DNA from 3 places in the Formosa agariphila KMM 3901 genome. Region 1 is predicted to be linked to each of the others. Evidence: riboswitches for the same ligand, from Rfam matches in the RefSeq annotation. Region 1 holds a riboswitch; each other region holds the start of a gene.
The links. A riboswitch is a leader RNA that binds a small molecule or an ion and turns the genes downstream of it on or off. The one in region 1 is predicted to bind cobalamin.
Positions count from the first base shown of each region.

Region 2: it holds a riboswitch for cobalamin, as region 1 does, so the genes downstream of both, BN863_RS06415 (ribonucleotide-diphosphate reductase subunit beta) here and BN863_RS10240 (TonB-dependent receptor plug domain-containing protein) in region 1, are expected to answer to the same signal.
Region 3: it holds a riboswitch for cobalamin, as region 1 does, so the genes downstream of both, BN863_RS03980 (TonB-dependent receptor plug domain-containing protein) here and BN863_RS10240 (TonB-dependent receptor plug domain-containing protein) in region 1, are expected to answer to the same signal.

Region 1 covers NZ_HG315671.1:2,375,208-2,379,705, reverse strand. The annotation lists gene BN863_RS10245 (YncE family protein) at 1-278, opposite strand, end outside; gene BN863_RS10240 (TonB-dependent receptor plug domain-containing protein) at 289-2,121, opposite strand; cobalamin riboswitch at 2,152-2,364, opposite strand; gene BN863_RS10235 (ABC transporter substrate-binding protein) at 2,677-3,831, shown strand; gene BN863_RS10230 (FecCD family ABC transporter permease) at 3,832-4,498, shown strand, end outside.
Region 2 covers NZ_HG315671.1:1,512,497-1,516,994, reverse strand. The annotation lists gene BN863_RS06430 (chondroitinase-B domain-containing protein) at 1-245, opposite strand, end outside; gene BN863_RS06425 (glutaminase) at 446-1,381, opposite strand; gene BN863_RS06420 (LytR/AlgR family response regulator transcription factor) at 1,666-2,085, shown strand; cobalamin riboswitch at 2,218-2,405, shown strand; gene BN863_RS06415 (ribonucleotide-diphosphate reductase subunit beta) at 2,638-3,912, shown strand; gene BN863_RS06410 (ribonucleoside-diphosphate reductase subunit alpha) at 3,916-4,498, shown strand, end outside.
Region 3 covers NZ_HG315671.1:917,874-922,371, reverse strand. The annotation lists gene BN863_RS03980 (TonB-dependent receptor plug domain-containing protein) at 1-1,821, opposite strand, end outside; cobalamin riboswitch at 1,931-2,120, opposite strand; gene BN863_RS03975 (WD40/YVTN/BNR-like repeat-containing protein) at 2,511-3,551, opposite strand; gene BN863_RS03970 (RsmB/NOP family class I SAM-dependent RNA methyltransferase) at 3,614-4,498, shown strand, end outside.

The DNA of each region.
Region 1 (4,498 bases):
GCGATATAGGCTTTATCATCTTCGAAAGCCATACTCTGGGCCACATCACCTAAAGTCTCACCATTTTTAGTAGAGTAAATATCATTTGTTAGTTCGTCAGCCGCATTAATAAATGAGATAGAGGCATTATTTTTTGTAAATGCACCTTCGTTTAATACCAAAGTCCCATAATCGTAATCGCCTTTTGGTAAATCATTATCGTCGTCATCGCTGCTACAAGAGCTAAAAAGTGCGGCACTAGCAAATGCCACGGCAAAAAGTGTATTGATTTGTTTCATAGTTAAATAATTATATATTAAAGTTTAAATAAATTGAATAATGTCGTCCGGGCATAAACCTGTTTTCTACACTTTGGTAATTAACATTCCAAAGGTTGTTTACTTTTCCGCCAAGCGTTAGTGTGTTACAAATAGCATAATCTATCCCTATATTTGAAACCTGATAGGCATCTAATTCATATCTAGACAAATTATCGGTTGTGGTAAAAACACTGCCTACGGCTAACCATTGGTATACGGCGGAAATCTTTTTATAGTTGTATCCTAAACTAGCTGTTGCTTTGTGGTAAGGCACATAAATAAGTTGCTTTTTGGTGTCCTTATTTTCAGAAACGGTATACGCATAGGTTCCGTTAACGGAGATGTGATGTTCTCCAAAATCATGTTTATAACCTGCCAAGGCTTCTAGGCCATAAGTCATAACATGGTCTGTATTAATAGGTCGCCATAAACTGCCATTTGGTACCCAACGAATCATATCACTAATGTCATTATAATAAGCTGTTAGAGATATATTAGCGTTTTTAAACTGTAAATGATTCCCGATTTCTGCTTGATAGGCCGTTTCTGGAGCTAAATCAGGATTTCCGCTACCTTCCCAATACAAATCATTAAACGTAGGAATTCTGAAGTTTTTAGAACCGTTAACTGTAATGGTGTACGGCTTGGCAACTTGAAATTGTAAGCCTACATTATATAGAAACGGACTGTTATAGGTATTAGTCACCTCTTGTCTGATTCCCATTTCATATAAAAACCACGAATTTAATTGATGTTTAAAAAGCAGGTTCGAGCTACCAATATGTCGCTTTTCGTTTGCTATACTAGACCCTTCAGCATTATTTTGGGTATAGTCTATAATTCCGTTTACAGTAACATTATCTGTAGGGACGTAGGTCACATCGTATTTTGCGATAACCGTTTCAGCAGATCCAAATGTATAAGTATCGGTGTTTATATTTCCGAAGTATTTATAGTTTTCACTTAAATAGGCGAGTTTTAATTTGGTGGTAATTGTATTGTAAAAGCTCTGCCATTCGATTAATTGTCGTGTGTTAAAGTCTTTATATTTAGTGGGCGTTTCTGTAGGCAGAATTAAGGACAAATGCCGTTCGCCATCAAACACATAACTGTAAAAATTTAGTAGATGTTTTGGGTTAAGTCGGTAACTCAGATTAGCGGTGAGACTCGTGTTGTAATAATTTCCGTTATGGTTGTAATCATCAGAATTCACAAAATCGTAATCATTATCAGAGCTATTTCTACTGATTCCAATATTAGCGCTCAATCGGTTTACTGTAACATTGGCTTTATAATCTAGCAGAAACGTATTAAAACTTCCGTAGTTAGTCAGTAAGCTGTTTTGAAAACCTTCAGAATAATTGAACCTATTATTTAAATGAATACTGCCACCTATAGCACCGCTGCCGTAAATGACACTGCCACCGCCACTACGCACACTAACATTATTAAAACTAGAGGTGTTTATGGTATTAAAATCGGTTTGTCCATTCAGCTGCGAATTGATATTAATGCCATTCCAAACTACAGCGGTTTGTTGAGCAGTCGTACCCCGAAAAGCAGGTGAGGAGACCATACCTAATCCGTTTTCCTTAAAATAAATTGGAGTGTTGTAGTTTAACAAGGACGTTAGTAGTGGCTGATTGACGCGTAACACGCTATCATTTAGCTGTAACACAGATTGGGTGTCACTAAACAGTTTTAGTTGGCTATCGGTGGTAATTAAAACTTCATCTAATTTCTGGATAGAATCGTTTTGTGCAAGGAGTACCGTAGGAACACACACGAAAAATAAAAAAAATAGGATTAGTTTTTGTTTCATATATCTTAAGACCTTTTGCCCGAAAGTCAGTTATTTATGCTGAATTTGGCAGGTCTCCTGACTTTCGTCTTGTTATTTACCTTCCCAGTTTTAATTGAAACCAGTGGTGTATTGAAGTTTTAATAACAAGCATTTTGCAAAGCAAAACTAAGATTACAGTTGCGGGAACAGTTTGAGATTTACACTCAATTCCCATTTAATCCATCACGTTACATGATATGAACCAAAATTCGATTCAAAAATAAGACATTTATTAATATTCAGTATGCTAAACCTAGTTTATTTGTAGGGTAGTTTTTTTCAAAAATTTAAAGACCTTATTGATATGAACTTTTGAATGTTATTTTGAGTGAAGTAAGTTTTAATTATTCAAAAATAAGAGGTAGAGCTATGTGAAGTATACGAGTGGTTAAGCCAAATTAATTTAATTAAAAAATCATTTATTTTAATTTGTCTAGATTTTATATGCTTACATTTGAAGTGTTTTTACTGTTAAATAAATTAGTAATTATTATTTTTATCAGTTATAAATCGCTCATTTTAAAGATTAATTAAATGAATTCTTTTCAGTTAAAATATTTTATTATCGTCTTTTTTGTGCTCGCTTTTAGTTGTAAAAACGACACTAAATCGGTGGAAATACCTGAAGAACATAGTATAGAACTGGTATTAAAACATGCAAAAGGGTTTTCTGTGAAAACGTTCGAAAATTATAAAATTCTTGAAATTTATAGTCCGTGGCCCAAAGCAGAAAAAACATTTAAATATGCATTAGTCGATAAGACAAACCCTAATAAAGCGTCTTTAAACTCTGATGATTTTGATGCTGTAATTTCTGTGCCATTAGAGCGTGTTGTGGTGACATCTACAACCCATTTACCAAGTTTAGAATTGTTAGATGTGGCATGTACCTTAATAGGGTTTCCGGGTACACAATATGTGTCTTCAGAAAACATAAGAAAAAGAATTGAAAGCAAAGATATTCGTGAACTGGGTAAAAACGAAGGGATAAATACAGAAGTACTTTTAGAATTACATCCCGATGCTGTAATTGCATTTGGTGTAGATGGTAGTAACCGGTCTTTAGAGATGATTAAGAATGCCAATATACCTGTGATTTTTAATGGAGATTGGGTAGAAGCTTCGCCTTTAGCCAAAGCAGAATGGATAAAATTATTTGGTGTACTATTTAATAAAGAAGCTAAAGCCTATAAGGTTTATAACGATATTGAATCTGAATATTTAAAAGCCAAAACCTTAGCCGAAAATGTAACAGAAAAACCAAGTGTTTTTAGCGGAGCTATGTATAAAGATGTTTGGTATATGCCAAATGGAACGAGTCCTGAAGCACAACTTTTAAAAGATGCAAATGCTAATTTTCTTTGGAAAAACACACAAGGCTCAGGAAGTTTAGCTTTAAATTTTGAAACCGTATTTAACAAGGCTAAAATGGCTGATATTTGGATTAATCCTTCTATATATTCAAGTTTAAACGATTTGGTAGACGCCAATGTACACTACACCAAATTTGATGCGTTTAAGCAGCAAAACATCTATACCATGTCTAATACAAAAGGCGCCACAGGCGGGGTGTTGTATTATGAGTTGGGACAGTCTAGACCAGATTTGGTTTTAAAAGATTTAATTAAAATTTGTCATCCAGAACTGCTTCAAGATCATGAATTGTTCTTCTTTAAAAAGCTAAATTAATTGCCAAATTCACAGACATATAGAAACGCGTTTATAGTCTTAATTCTTCTACTGTTTTGTAGTTTTTTTATTAATATCAGTTTGGGATCTGTGTCTATTCCGTTACGAGATGTTTTTCATAGTATTTTTGGTACGTCAAGTAACGAATCTTGGCGTTACATCATTCTAAATTATAGATTACCAAAAGCCATTTCAGCCATATTAGTTGGTTCGGGTTTAGGAATATCTGGACTTTTAATGCAAACGTTATTTCGTAATCCGTTGGCAGGACCATTTGTTCTTGGTATTAGTTCAGGGGCGAGTTTAGGAGTGGCTTTAGTGATTTTAGGTTCTGGGCTTTTTGGTGGAACATGTGCTGCTTTATTAACGTCTAAATGGAGTGTGGTTATTGCCGCAAGTTTAGGGAGTTTTATGGTGTTATTGGCGGTGTTAATTGTATCGTCACGGGTACGAGATACCATGTCGATTTTAATCATCGGACTTATGTTTGCAAGTATAACAGGTGCCATAGTGGGCGTCTTATCTTATTTCAGTTCTGCAGAACAATTACAACGTTATGTCTTCTGGGGCTTTGGTAGTTTAGGGAATTTATCATGGCAAGAATTAACTGTTTTTGGAGCAATTTATAGCGTAGGATTATTATTGAGTTTGGGATCTATAAAAGCAT
Region 2 (4,498 bases), 860 kb from region 1:
TTACCTGGTGTTTCGGCTTCCAAAACAATAGGCTGGGCTTCTGTACCTACTCCTTTAAATTTAATAATAATGTCTGTCCATACACCGTTAGCCATTACTAAATGGTCTCCTGGTTTTGCAGCTTTAATGGCTTGGTCTAATTCTTTCGCATTGTTTACAATTGTCTTTCCTGCTTGTGCGTTAGCATGAACTGTAAATAAAACTGAAAGAATTAAAATTGAAATCGTACTTTTAATTTTGTTCATTTGTTTTTAGATTAAATTGGTTAACCAATTTGGTGAACCAAAAGTACGAATTTAAACACTCCTATTCAAAAGGAAACTATGAAAATTATCTTAATAATGACTGTTTAAGCTTAAAAACAAATAAAATTACAGACGAATTGCGTATTAGATCTTAAATTAAATATATAGACTGGAGAACTTACGTAATGTAGACGTGTAAATTAAAATATAGATTGTTTAGATTCTGTAGTAAAAGCTTCTAGAAATTTCATGCCTTTATAAGAATTCCCTTTTTTATTCAGTTTAGGACTCCACACAGCAATAGCGTAACGATCGGGATGTACCGCAACGATACCGCCACCAACTCCACTTTTTCCTGGCAAACCCACTCTAAAAGCAAATTCTCCAGATTCGTCGTAAAATCCACAGGTTTGCATGAGTGCATTTATACGTTTAGATTGCTGTTCTGTTAATATAGGATGTTGGTCAGAAATTCTGCAACCGTTGTTGGCTAGAAATAAAAATAATTGAGACAGTTCCATACAGTTCATTTCTAAAGAACATAGATTAAAATAAAAATCTAACACATCTTCAGGTTCATTTTTAATATTTCCTAAAGATTTAATATAGTTACATAACGCGATATTTCTATACCCAACTTTCTTTTCTGAGGCAGCAATCTTACTTGAATAGTCTATTTCTGGCTGATTGGCAATATCTCTTACAAATGCTAAAAATTCTTCTTTAGGATGTTCCAGTTCACTCAATAAGATATCAGATATAACTAATGCTCCAGCATTAATAAACGGATTTCTAGGGATACCATTTTCAGCTTCCAACTGCACAAGTGAATTAAACGCATTTCCTGAAGGCTCTACATCGACACGTTCCCATATTTTTTTACCTAAAATTTTATAAGCCATAATTAAAGACAATACTTTGGCAATACTTTGAATTGAGAATTTATCGTAACAGTTACCCACTCCAAAATTAGAATGATCCATAGTAGAAATGTGCACACCAAAATTTTTAGAGTCAATCCGCGCTAATTCTGGAATATAGGAAGCGAGTTCTCCTTTATCTTCTATATCCTTAACGTCTTTATAAATATTCTGAACTACCGCTTTAAAATTCACCTCTTCTTGTATTAAATGCATACCGCTTATTATGATCCATAATCTTTTGCTAATGTAAGAAATAGAATCGGGAAAGGGAATCTGCTATCTTTTTACTTTTTGTTCACATTACAAAAGGCCCTTCGTTAAAAATTTAAAATATGATATTCAATCTTACTGCTAGTTTTTTAAAAAACGCTGTATACTCATTCTACCAATTACAATCTAATTACTCCCATCGGCACTAAGATTTACACAACATATAAAAAGACAAACTGGAACTTATTAATTATACATTACTTTTATTCAAAATTGTCCACACTACCATGATTAATGCAATTCTTATTGATTATGAATTTAATGCTCTTACAAACCTAAAATGGGAAATTGAACTTTTTTGTCCCGAGGTTAACATCTGTGACATGTTCTCTAATCCTTTAGAATCAATTTCTGCCATAAACAAATTAAAGCCAGACTGTGTCTTTTTAGATATAGAAACGCCTAAAGAAGAATTACTTCCTTTTTTAAACCAACTTAATTTTAAAGGTTTCGATTTAGTTATTACCACGACTTATACGCATTACGCGTCTAATATTTTTAATAAAAACTCGTTAGAACATATATTAAAACCAATAGATAGTGATGAGTTTATAAAAGTAATTGGTAAAATAAAAAAGCATAAAAACGATAAAAATTTAGGTCACACATTACAACAAACCATCATACACTTGTTACAACAAAAGTAAAGGTAACTCAGTCTTTACATACTCTTTGTAATCTACTAATTGAATAAACTAAAACGGTTATCACACTATTTTTTAAAATTGTCAATAAGTTATGATAAGTTAATTATTAAAACTTGTTTATAGTAGATAAATTTGCATCCAATTATTAATGGTTATTAAGTTTAACAACTTGATATTAAAAGGGAATTCGGTGAAAATCCGGAACTGTCCCGCAGCTGTATGCTCAACAAACGAAACCCAATAATGGTCACTGTTTAATAGAATGGGAAGGCCGGGTTAACAGAGTAAGTCAGAAGACCTGCCATTTAACATTAATTCAATGTGCTTTCGGGGATTGAAGCAAGAATTAGAAGATTACTATGGTCATTTATGTCTAGTTATCATATCTACTTCTATCTTCTTTTCCAAAATTATTACAGCACCGAATAAATTTAGGATTAACAACTCATGGTTTAAAATCTGAAGAATAAGTTTCATGCCTGTATCTAAAGCTATTTTAGAGTTCAAGACATTGGTTATTTAAGATTATTAAATCTACTTAATATGGTAAACATGGAAATAATTCAAATTATTAAAAGAAATTTTAAGTCAAAACCTTTTGACCTTCAGAAAATTACAGCTGCCGTTACAAAAGCAATGCAAGCCGTTAACCATGGTACAAGTGATGATGCCGAATTAATAGCAAAAAATGTATATGCCGAGCTTTTAGAGCGTCGCGATCAAGACAAAGATTACGTACCTACTGTAGAAGAAGTACAAGATATTGTCGAGAAAAAACTAATGCATAGTGAGTTTGTAGATGTTGCCAAAGCGTATATCATTTATAGAAACAACCAAACGCAAAGTAGAAAAAGTAATATTTTCGAAAAACGTATCAATTTAAAACCTTACGAGTACCCTCAACTATACGAATATGTACCAGCTATTCGTCATTCCTACTGGATTCATACCGAATTTAATTTCACAAGTGACATCCAAGATTTTAAATCGGCTTTAACACCTGTAGAACAAAGTGCTATTAAAAACACCATGCTTGCTATATCTCAAATAGAAGTGGCTGTTAAAACGTTTTGGGGTGATATTTATCACCGTATGCCTAAGCCAGAAATAGGATCTGTAGGTGCTACATTTGCAGAAAGTGAAGTAAGACATCACGATGCCTATTCTCACTTATTAGAAATTTTAGGATTAAATAGTGAGTTCGAAAAATTAAAGAAGAAGCCTGCAATAATGAAGCGTGTCCAGTATTTAGAGACGGCTTTAAAAAATGCAAAAAGCGAAAATAACGAAGAGTATGCAGAATCTGTATTATTATTCTCTTTGTTTATAGAACATGTGTCTTTATTCTCTCAGTTCCTTATCATAATGGCTTTTAACAAGCATAAAAACATGCTTAAAGGAATTTCGAATGTTGTAGAAGCAACCTCTAAAGAAGAACAAATTCATGGCGATTTTGGTATCGACCTTATCAATATCATTAAAGACGAACACCCAGAATGGTTTAACGATACGTATAAGATTATGATTCAGCAACTATGTGAAGAAGCGTATAGTTCTGAAAGTAAAATTATAGATTGGATTTTCGAAAAAGGTGAATTAGATTTTATTCCGAAAGCGGTAATAAACGAATTCATTAAAAATCGATTTAATAACTCTTTAGAGAGTATTGGAATTAATAAAATATTTGAAATTGATCAGAAATTATTAGCTCAAACGGAATGGTTTGATGACGAAATAATTGGAACAAAACATGGAGACTTCTTTGTTAAACGTTCAATAAATTACAGTAAAAGAGCCCAAAGTATAACTAGCGACGACTTATTTTAAAAAATGGAAAACAACACTTACAATCAAGACCCTGTTACAACAACATCAGAAAAAAATAATGCTCAAAATTTAGTCGATGCTAGGCACGCGGCATTACACACTAAAAACGGTACCATAGAAAATGATTCCTTTGGGTGGTTAAACGAAAATAGCCGTAAATTTTTAGAATCGGGATACCTTACAGAAGGTGTAAATCCAGAAGAGCGTATTAGAGAAATTGCAGATTGCGCGCAAGACATTTTAAAAATGCCTGGCTTTAGCGATAAATTTTACAACTATATGTCTCAAGGTTTTTATTCGCTAGCCTCTCCTGTTTGGTCTAATTTCGGACAAAAACGTGGCTTACCGATTAGCTGTTTTGGTTCGCATATAGACGACGATATGGGAAACATCTTGTTTACCCAATCTGAAATTGGAATGATGTCTAAACTTGGTGGTGGAACATCTGGATACTTTGGTAAAATCCGTCACAGAGGAGCCGAAGTAAAGAATAACGGAACAGCATCAGGAGCTGTGCATATTATGCGTCTTTTCGAATCTATGGTCGATGTTGTAAGTCAAGGTTCTGTACGTCGTGGTCGTTTCT
Region 3 (4,498 bases), 1.5 Mb from region 1:
ATTCGCAGTTTGGCTATAGCGCTCGCCTGTATAAATAAAACTATAGTTCAGTTGAAATGCTCTGTAAGCCCCCATTAAAGTTGCACTACCACTATGTAACGGCAAATACGGAATCTGATCGCCGTAGGTGTTGCTTCCCGGAGTAGCATCTACCGCTTCTTGATACGCATAATTTACCATACCCGTAACATCTACATCCTGATAGAATTTTACTGTCGATTTTAATCCAACTTCCACACCTGTTGTTTCCACTCGACCGAGGTTTAGCATAGTCCATCGAAATAAATTAGCTCCTGGAACAGCTACAATTTTATCGGTTACCCAAACCTTATAGACATCGGCTTGGACTTCAAAAAACGAATTTTGTTTTGTATGTTGATACGATAAGCCGAAATCGATTTGCTCGGAATATTCTGGACTTAAAAACGTGTTCCCTACAAATGTGTAATACAAATCATTAAAGGTTGGCATCCTGAAAATATTTTTATAAAATGCACGTAATCTGAATTCTGAATTCTGAAAAGGTTGCACATTAACAAGCACTGAAGGTGTGAATTTTTGAAGATCATCGGCCGAATCGTAAGCTTCAACGGTTTCATTTACAGTTGTGCTTAATACACTTAGCTGAACATTGAAACGTTTAAAATGAAAGTTACTAGCTAGTGCATTTAACATAGAAAACCGTTTAGGATATGCAAAACGATAGAGGTTTGCATCGAGGGTGCTTTCTTCAAAATCTGATGCGAGCGACACTTCCCAAAACGGCTTCAGTTTAACCGTATTTATAATAGAAGTATAATATTTTTTCTGATGATACCTGTTGTCTAATACACCTTCTAGAGATACAATTTCGGGATTGACATAACGTGTGTGATCATCTGCATATTTACCTCTAACAACAAAGAAGTAAGAATCGTTAACCTGATGTTTAAACTCGCCTTGAATAAAATTACTTTGATCCCACAAACGCTGCGACCTATTGAATCGATTGGCTACAATGGCACCTGGCAAGCCACGTTCAGAATCGAAATGATAGTATTTTACATGCCAACTCGTTTTATCAGACGGATTTCCATATAGCGTCGTTTCTACACGATACGAAGTTATATCTGCATTTTGTCTAACCGCTGTCGTATCGTAACTCCCATTACTGTATCTAAATTTATATTCGCCATCTGCAGACACCATTTCGGCACTTACTCGAGCAGCAATTTTATCGGATAATTTATAATCGAAAGCAAACGAAGGATTAACCAATCCGAAAGAACCTGTTTTGAACGTCACATCTGCTTCGTACTTTTTTTCAGGACTAAAATCTGGAGTTTTAGATTTTAAATAAATACTATTTGCAGACGCATAAGCATTTGCCGATTGGTCTAAATCTGTACGTTGCCCTTGGTACAAGCTTACTTGTTCCATGTTGCTTAAAGAATATTTACCCAAATCGACTTGACCATTTTGAGCATTTCCAAGACGGACGCCGTCGTAAAACACGCCAGTATGTTGCGATCCCATACTACGAATATTTACGGTTTTAATACCACCAACACCGCCATAATCTTTAAGTTGTACACCACTAAAAAACCGAATGGCATCGGCAACATTTAAGCTGTTTAATCGGGTTAAAGTTTCTCCATCTAAAGTTTGTACTGGTGCAGGAGATTCATGTTTTTTATGCTGTGTAATATTATATTTTAACACAACTTCTTTCAGCGAAGTTGCAGCAACACTATCTTGTTCTTGTGCAAAAACAGATACCGAACTTAAACACGTGATACACGTAATTAAAATAAAATTATATAACGATTTTGAAAACCTCACCTCAATTAATTTATTGCAGTCGAGGGTAGACTAACCACATTAAAACATGGCTACTCCTAAAGAGAAGAATGATAAGATTCTAATCCCAGCTTTTATCCCCGAAAGCTATTTGAATTAATAAAAAATGGCAGGTCTTCTGACTTACTCCTTTCACCTGGCCTTCCCCTTCTATTGAAAAGTGACCATAAATTAGGTTTCCGTTATGAGCTTACAGCTGCGGGACAGTTTCGGATTCACACCGAATTCTCTTTTAATGTTAGTGTTAAAAAAACACAACAACCATTTCCCTTTATACTTTTAAAAGCGCAAATTTAGTTAAATAATTAAAACTTAACGCATCTATATTTGTGCTTCATATTATTAAAATTATTCCTAAACTAACTTTCTATCATTTATTTTTTAATGAAAGATTTCCTTTAAAAGCAGAGCAAAATTAAGTTGAATCCATATAATAAAAGATGACTAAAATCATATCTCATTATAAAAACCTATCTTAAATTCTTTTCACCTATTTATTAGCCTTTACAGATGGAAAAGTGGATATGTTTTACACTAAAATTACGAAGATTGAATCTGGTATGCATACCATTGCAGGAGTTGTATTTATAATAACAGGTGTATATTATGTTTCTATTTGTATAAGTAGTATATAAATTTGTAGCGCAGAAAACACTAATTAAAAGTTTGAATTATTCTGTAAAAACGAGCTTCGAAATTCGCCCTTTTCCTGCAGCATAGGCAATAGAATCATTTAAAAAACGAATAGTGTAGAAAGATTCCTCACTAATTTGTTTCCAAGATTCTCCATGGTCATTCGACATTGAAATACCATTAAAACCAACTGCAACTAAACTTTCAGCATTACGATTCGGCATATATTGCACGCAACTCTTGTAACCTGGCTCTTCACCGTCTGCAACCAGCAGCCATGTTTTTCCACCATCGACAGTTTTCATTTTATTGTTGGTATTTACATCGGGTTTGGTGTAATCTCCACCAATAGCAAAGCCATTTAATTCATCGTAAAAATCGATAGAATAAACACCTTGAGTTGCTTCTGTGTTCTGCATTGGCGTTTCAATTGTAATCCAAGTTTCACCTTTATTTTCAGAATAATAAATAGTTCCGCTAGTAGTTGCAATCCATGCTTTATCTTCTAACACTTTAATATTGGTGTTACTCGCAGCAAACGCGCCTTCACCTTCGATGGCTTTAGGTAAGTTCTCGCAAGGTAACTTCGCCCAGGTTTCGCCGCCGTCTCGAGTAATAATTATAGACAAACAACCATTAACACTATCGCCTACCGCAATACCTTCTTTATCGTTCCAAAACGTCATAGCGTCGTAAAACACCTCTTCGCCTTCTTCTTTATAAACGCGTTTCATGCTTCCATCGTCTCCTGTTTTATATAATAATGCAGGACTTTCAATACTCAACATAAAAAAATCGGTAGATGTATGTGCAACGGCTCTAAAATGTAACGGCACAGAATCGTGAAGTTGCTTTGATGTTGCCACTTGCTCCTTTTTTGGAAAATATAATCCGTAAGTTCCTTTATCTGCAGCAAAAGCTAGGGTGCCATCGCCCATAAGTTCAATGGCACGTATGCTTAAAGAGTCATTATAAACATCCTGAATTTCAACAGATTTGTAAATTTTTGAAGGTTTTTGAACATCTTGTTTACAAGAACTGATTAAAACAAAAAGTAAAAGGCTCGCTATTAGTCGCATTTATTAAAATTTTGGCTAAAAATAATTAATTAAACTTACCTTTGTGGCCTTAAATACACAAAATGCGATTACATAGAAATTTATGCTTTGCGGTAGTAGACGGATTAATGCTCATTTTTAATGAAGGAGTTTATGCCGACAAAGTTGTTCAACAATTATTAAAACGCGACAAACGCTGGGGAAGTCGTGACCGTGGCTTTGTAGCCGAAACAACTTACGAGATTGTTCGCTGGAAACGCCTATATGCTGAAATAGCAGAAGTAAAAGAGCCTTACGATAGAGATAATATTTGGAGAATATTTGCCGTATGGGCAACACTGAAAGGTATTAAGTTACCAGACTGGTCTTATTTTGAAAAAACACCGACACGTAAAATTAAAGGACGTTTTGATGAATTGTCTAAAATTAGAAAATTCAAAGAATCGATTCCCGATTGGATGGACGAAATTGGTGCTAAAGAATTAGGTGAGGAACTTTGGACTAAAGAGATTGCTGCTTTAAACCAACAAGCCGATGTTGTGCTTAGAACAAACACCTTAAAAATAACTAAAGACAAGTTACAAGCCGACCTTTTTGATGTCGACATCGAAACGGAATTTATTAAAGGCTATCCTGATGCGCTTAAATTAAAAGAGCGTGCCAATGTTTTTACAACAGAATCTTTTAAAAACGGTCATTTTGAAGTGCAAGATGCATCGTCTCAATTGGTTGCTAAATATTTAGAGGTTGAACCTGGAATGCGTGTTATAGACACTTGTGCTGGTGCAGGTGGAAAAACATTACACTTGGCATCTTTAATGGAAAACAAAGGACAAATTATTGCTTTAGATATTTATGCGCATAAATTGCATGAATTAAAACGTCGTGCAAAACGCGATGGTGCTCATAATATTGAACAACGTCCTATAGAATCGACTAAAGTTATTAAGAAATTATACGATAAAGCC